3 regions of the Lysinibacillus sp. UBA5994 genome follow, and region 1 is predicted to be linked to each of the others. Evidence: riboswitches for the same ligand, from Rfam matches in the RefSeq annotation. Region 1 holds a riboswitch; each other region holds the start of a gene.

Region 1 (2,274 bases):
TTGTTGTACCTATTTTAGTGTTACTTGTAATAGGCGCTATACTACAAAAGAAATTTCGCTTTAATTTAAAAGCATTGTCTCAGCTTATTACATATTGCTTTATGCCAGCAGCTGTTTTTGTAAATTTATATGAAACACATGTGGAATTAACTGTACTGGGAGAGGTCGGATTATTTATTGTACTCTTTATCGGTAGTCAAATGATACTCAGTCACTTTATGGCAAAAGGGTTAGGTTTAGCTAGAACAGAGGCAGCTGTCTTTAAAAATAGTGTTGTGCTCATTAACTCGGGTAATTACGGTATTCCAGTGGCTCAAATGATATTTGCCACGCAACCTATTGGAGTAGCCATTCAGGTCATGCTCGTAATCTTTCAAAATATGACTACGTATACATATGGTTTATACAATTTAATTTCTTCTACAAAGTCAGGTATGACAATCATCAAGGATTTCTTTAAAATGCCTATTATTCATGCGCTGATTATAGGTGTCGCTATGAATTATTTTGATATCGGTATTCCACAGTTTATCAAAATACCAGTAGAACATGTGGCAGATGGATTTATTGCTGTGGCCCTAATTACTTTAGGTGCGCAATTATCACAACTAGAGATGAAATCAATGTTTAATAAAACCGTCTTTATCAGCTGTTTTACGCGACTAATTATTGGACCATCTGTTGCATTGGCCATTATTTATATATTGGGATTAGATGGAGTCGTCGCACAATCACTGTTTATAGCTAGTGCCTTTCCAACATCCCGCAATAGTTCTAGTCTAGCATTGGAATATGATGTAGAATCAGCAACAGCCGCGCAAGCTGTTTTATTTTCAACCATTGTAAGCTGTATAACTGTAACCATTGTGATCTATTTTGCAGAAGTATTATTTACCTAGTAAGATAAAAAATAACTTCCATCTCTTAGTATTATCTGCTACACTAGCATCAAACTAAATAGTATTAACTAGGGGAGTCTGATGAGTCAGGCTGAGAGGGAAACGCTACGAAGTTTCTTGACCCTTTGGACCTGATCTGGCTCATACCAGCGTGGGAAAGTTAAGAAGCTATTGCAGAGTATGCAATCAATAGACCTTTACATTCGTGGCCGGATCCAAATAATTATTTTGGATTCGGCCTTTATTTTTTGGATTGTTGGGGTGAGCTAGAATCGGTCCTTATATCAAAATAAATTTAAGGGAGAGAAGTAGCTCATGTCAGTAATTAGTGAAAAGAATATTACCATTATGTCCAGCTTTGAAGGAAGCAAAAAAGTATATGTGGAAGGAACACGCCCAGATATTCTAGTACCTATGCGAGAAATTGCATTAAGTCCGACAACAGGCAGTTTTGGAAATGAAGAAAATGCTCCTATTCGAGTATATGATACGAGTGGGCCCTATACAGATCCAGCCTACCAAGTAGATATTACGAAAGGTTTACCTGCCTTACGAAATGCATGGATTCAAGAGCGAGGGGATGTAGAAGCATATGAGGGACGCTCTATTAAACCGGAGGATAATGGCTTTCGTCATGTTGATGACCCGCGTATTCAAGAAAATGTCTTCCCTGAGTTGGCGAGAAAGCCTTTGCGTGCTAAAAAAGGTAAAAATGTGACACAGCTTCACTATGCACGAAAGGGAATTATAACGCCTGAAATGGAGTTTGTAGCGATTCGTGAAAATATGGATCCTGAATTTGTACGTTCAGAAATTGCAGCTGGGCGTGCTATAATGCCTTCTAATATTAATCACCCTGAGGCAGAGCCAATGATTATTGGGCGTAATTTTCATGTAAAGATCAATGCGAATATCGGGAATTCTGCTGTATCTTCTTCCATTGCAGAAGAAGTTGAGAAAATGACCTGGGCAACTCGATGGGGCGCAGATAATATTATGGATTTATCGACTGGTAAACATATTCATACAACTAGAGAATGGATTATTCGAAATGCTGCAGTGCCAGTGGGAACAGTGCCAATTTATCAGGCTTTAGAAAAGGTAAATGGTGTAGCAGAGGATTTAACGTGGGAGGTTTATCGTGATACTCTCATTGAACAAGCTGAGCAGGGTGTGGATTACTTCACCATTCATGCAGGTGTCCTTTTACGCTATGTACCACTAACAGCAAATCGTGTGACAGGTATTGTATCTCGAGGTGGCTCTATCATGGCACAGTGGTGTTTATATCATCATCAAGAGAATTTCCTGTATACACATTTTGAGGAAATTTGTGAAATTATGAAAGCCTATGATGTTGCTTTTTCCTTAGGTG
Region 2 (2,274 bases), on a different contig from region 1:
CGCTCACCACTCGCAGACTATGCGGTAACACGTTATTCAAAGCCAATTAAAACGATGAACGTCAAGGCTGGTGATGCGATGATCTATGCATCATTTGTAACAGATGACGTGGAGCTGATGCTCACAACGGATACAGCCTATGCGATTCGTTTCCCTATGGAGGAGTTACCAGTTACAGGTGTGAAAACAGGCGGTGTGAAAGGGATCACACTAAAAGATGGAGAAGCCTTAGTTGGAGTCAATGTGTTACAGCCTGATGTTACCCACTATGTAGTGATTGTGACACAGCGTGGGGCCGTAAAGAAAATGAATGTCGCTGAAGTTGAAGTAGCGAGTCGTGCAAAACGTGGACTAAAAGTATTAACAGAGTTAAAAGCAAACCCTCACCGAATTGTGGCAGTTGTTCAAGCAACAGACGAGGAGCAGGTTGTGATTGAAACTGAAAAAGGTGTTCAAGAGATGATTGACGTACAAGCATTGTCTCGTGCGGATCGCCATTCCAATGGTTCATTTAAAGTGGATATTGCAACAGATGGAGCAATTTCTCATGTTGTAACAGCCAAAAAAGAACAGAAACCAAGCTAAAAGCATGCCCAGCCTCTTAGGAGCGCTGGGCTTTAAGCTCTATTCAAAAATAGCACCTTGTCATTTAAGTGAAACTATGGGTATAATAATCATCGAAAAGTTCATAGCGAAAGAATGTAGGGGGGCTAGTAATTGCTAGCTGAGATTGTGTCCGGTAGACGCTGACCCTTTGAACCTGATTTGGCTCGTACCAGCGTAGGGAACATCTATTCAAAAAGCAAAGTTTTGAAGATTGATTGCAATACGTCTGGGAGGAATCCTAGGCGTTTTTTTATGTTTTCAAGCAACAGCTTGCCAACATTGTATACGCTTTCTTCTGGTGACAACATTCATTCATGAACACTTTCATATTACAAACTGGGAGGCTTTCGCATGAAAAAATGGTTTTTTATTTTATTGGCAGCACTATTGACATTAGTAGGCTGTAGTGACAAGGATGACAAGCAGGCTGCAGACAAGCTGAAAAAGGTGTCTGTGGTACTGGATTGGACGCCGAATACAAATCATACAGGACTATATGTTGCCAAAAAACTCGGTTATTTTGAGGAACAGGGTTTAGATGTTGATATTATTATGCCTGGTGAGGCGGGCGCAGATCAGCTTGTTGCTTCTGGAAAGGCGGATTTTGGCGTGAGCTATCAGGAAGGCATAACACAGGCACGAGTCCAGGATGTGCCGCTGGTCTCCATCGCAGCAATTATACAGCATAATACATCTGGCTTTGCTTCTATTGCTTCAAAGGGCATTACATCGCCAAAGGATTTTGAAGGTAAAACCTATGGTGGTTGGGGCGCACCATTAGAGCAAGCCGTTTTACAATCACTCATGCAAAAAGAAAAGGCAGATATTAATAAGCTAGATATCGTCAATGCAGGGGATTTAGATTTCTTTACAATGATGGAAAAAGATATAGATTTTGCTTGGATTTATTATGCATGGACTGGGATTGAGGCTGAGCTGCGTGGGGAAAAGATTAATATGCTATATCTTACAGATTATAGTGATCAATTGGATTATTATACGCCAGTTTTAGCTACAAATGAAAAAATGATACAGGACAACCCGGATGTAGTCAAAGCCTTTGTGGCAGCTGCATCGAAGGGCTATGAATACGCAATTGAAAACCCAAGTGAAGCGGCTGATATTTTAATCGAAGCGGCACCTGATTTAGATAAAGCATTAGTGCATAAAAGTCAGGAATGGCTGGCTGATAAATATCAGGATGATGCCAAGCAATGGGGAGAGCAAAAGCTTTCTGTGTGGGAAAATTACGCGAAATGGATGTCTAGCAATCAAGTACTAGAGGGCGAATTTGATGCGAAAAAAGCCTTTACTAATGATTTCTTACCTAAAAAGGAGGCCAAATAAGATGGCAAATTCATTAATCAGTGTACAAATCATTCCGAAGACAGAGAAATATGAAGATGTTATACCATATGTCGATGCAGCAATTGCGGTGATCGATGCTTCTGGGGTGAAATATGAGGTACATCCATTGGAAACAACGATGGAGGGTGAGCTTTCAACATTGCTCCAAATCATTGAAAAAATGAATGAGAAGATGATCGAACTTGGTGCCATTAATGTCATTACACAAGTGAAAATTTTATATCAGCCAACGGGTATTACGATGGATACATTAACGGAGAAATATCAGTAATGAAACGTGCATTACAGAAGGGAAGGACG
Region 3 (2,274 bases), on a different contig from region 1:
TTTGATAATTTCTGAGGAATAAAGCATTCCTGTTTTAATCGCAGCGATTGGAAAATCTTCTACTAAGGCCTCGAATTGTTTTTTTATAAAGGAAACGTCAATAGGGTAAACACCTGTTACACCCAAAGTATTTTGAGCAGTTAGAGCAGTAATAACAGAAGTACCAAACACTTCTAATTCCTGAAATGTTTTTAAATCAGCCTGTATACCCGCGCCACCACCACTATCTGAGCCAGCGATTGTTGTTACAATATGCATGAAGCTGCACCATCCTTTGATAAGCGATGTATAGCATTGAGTAAGGCTATTTGAAAATCACCAATGTCTGCAGTAAATGCGGATGCCAGTACACCTGCTTTTTTATAGTAAGTAAGTGTTTCCGTTAATTGTTGGTAAGGATTATGGCTTACACTATAGGCTGCGCCACAAATTGCGCTAAGTAAACAACCTGTACCCGTTACTTCCGTCATTTGTGGATGACCACCAGCGATCCATTGGCTATGCTTGCCATCAGTTATAAAATCGCGTTCTCCTGTGACAATAACAATGCATTGATAGCGTTGAGCCAATGATGTGGCTTCTAATTCCATAGCGATAGTGCCATGACCACTATCGACACCTTTTTGTTGCCAATTTACACCAACTATTGCTGCTAGCTCGCCGAGATTACAGCGAATCACGGCAAAGTGTATGTTTTCCAGTAAGTATCTTACGGTTTCCTTACGATAAGTTGTGGCTCCAACTCCGACAGGATCTAAAATAACAGGAATACCAAGTTTATTGGCTTTTTCACCTGCTAATAACATGGCACTTTTTGTGCGATCATTAAGTGTTCCAATATTAATTAATAATGCTTGAGCAATGGCCACCATCTCCTCTACCTCTTGGTAGTCATCGGCCATTACTGGTGAAGCACCTATCGCTAATAAACCATTTGCTTGAAAATTTGCCACTACATAATTGGTAATACAATGGATAAGTGGTTGCTGTTGACGAATTGTTTGAAAAATCATTGTAGTCCTCCTTTAGGGATGGACGTAAGCATGCAAAAAAGGCTCTTTTTGTGTAAAAATGCACGAAAAGAGCCTTTCATCTGAAAACGATGTTTATTGCTCCCTACGTCAGTATTAACTAACAGGTTCAAAGGGTCAGGTTTTACCTTCTCAACTCTTACGAGTCCCCCTGCAATCTTGCTTTTAGTTGACCAAAATGTACCATACTTTTCATATGTATTCAATAGCAAGTTTTCCTATAGATAAAATGTGACCGATGCCATATAGGAGGGTATGATAGTTGTCATGACTTTACCGAAATTAAGCACAAACCATTGAAAATGCTGAAAAAAGAGTTTTATAATGTGTCATAACAAAAGGGGGCAATTGCCATGAAAAGACAAGATTTAGTTGCACCAGAATGGTATAACATAGTAGAGGAAATTGAAAAATATGCTCAGGATGCAGCCAAAAATGCTTTAATCATTTGTGAAGAAAACCAAGACATCCAATGTATTACATATGCACATTTATTGGAAAAAGCGAATCAAGCAGCACATGTATTCACCAAGCAAGGTTTAAAGAAAGGTGATGTCATTTTAGTAATGGTACCACGTTCGGTTGAAGCATATATTGTGTATATTGCTGCATTGAAAGCGGGTTTAACTATTATTCCAAGTTCTGAGATGTTAAGAACAAAGGATATTGAGTATCGAATTCATCATGCAAATGCTAAAGCAGTTATTGCATTTGAACCCTATATTGAACAGTTCGATAAAGTAGGAAATTTACAAGACATACTGCAATTTGTCATAGGGAATGCACATGAACCTTGGCAGAACATACTTGAAAAAATGAATAATCAACCTACAACCTACATAAATCCTATCCCAACAAAAAGCACAGACAATGCATTTTTAGCCTATACAAGCGGAACAACAGGAAATCCAAAAGCAGCAGTGCATACGCATAGTTGGGGCTATGCTCATTTACGAACAACAGCACCACATTGGTTGGGTGTACAAGAAAATGATATTGTTTGGGCGACTGCAGCACCAGGGTGGCAAAAATGGATTTGGAGTCCATTTCTAGCTACTTTAGGCAGTGGTGCTACTGCATTTGTCTACAAAGGTAAATTTGAAGCAGCTTCTTATTTAGCATTGCTTGAGAGATTCAAAATCAATGTACTATGCTGTACACCAACTGAATATCGTTTTATGGCAGCGCTTGAAAATTTACATGAATATGATTTAAGTGCAATTCGCCAAGCTGTATCAGCTGG

The links. Region 1 has a riboswitch for thiamine pyrophosphate ahead of thiC (phosphomethylpyrimidine synthase ThiC). Riboswitches for the same ligand answer to the same signal wherever they lie in the genome.
Region 2: it holds a riboswitch for thiamine pyrophosphate, as region 1 does, so the genes downstream of both, B3D98_RS08310 (ABC transporter substrate-binding protein) here and thiC (phosphomethylpyrimidine synthase ThiC) in region 1, are expected to answer to the same signal.
Region 3: it holds a riboswitch for thiamine pyrophosphate, as region 1 does, so the genes downstream of both, thiM (hydroxyethylthiazole kinase) here and thiC (phosphomethylpyrimidine synthase ThiC) in region 1, are expected to answer to the same signal.

Annotation. Positions count from the first base shown of each region.
Region 1 is NZ_DJAU01000051.1:14,997-17,270, reverse strand. Features, by position in the region: gene B3D98_RS15550 (AEC family transporter) at 1-899, shown strand, start outside; TPP riboswitch at 960-1,074, shown strand; gene thiC (phosphomethylpyrimidine synthase ThiC) at 1,215-2,274, shown strand, end outside.
Region 2 is NZ_DJAU01000026.1:46,197-48,470, forward strand. Features, by position in the region: gene parC (DNA topoisomerase IV subunit A) at 1-585, shown strand, start outside; TPP riboswitch at 694-804, shown strand; gene B3D98_RS08310 (ABC transporter substrate-binding protein) at 958-1,953, shown strand; gene B3D98_RS08315 (thiamine-binding protein) at 1,955-2,245, shown strand; gene B3D98_RS08320 (ABC transporter permease) at 2,245-2,274, shown strand, end outside.
Region 3 is NZ_DJAU01000045.1:10,693-12,966, forward strand. Features, by position in the region: gene thiD (bifunctional hydroxymethylpyrimidine kinase/phosphomethylpyrimidine kinase) at 1-258, opposite strand, end outside; gene thiM (hydroxyethylthiazole kinase) at 246-1,013, opposite strand; TPP riboswitch at 1,097-1,194, opposite strand; gene mbcS (acyl-CoA synthetase MbcS) at 1,385-2,274, shown strand, end outside.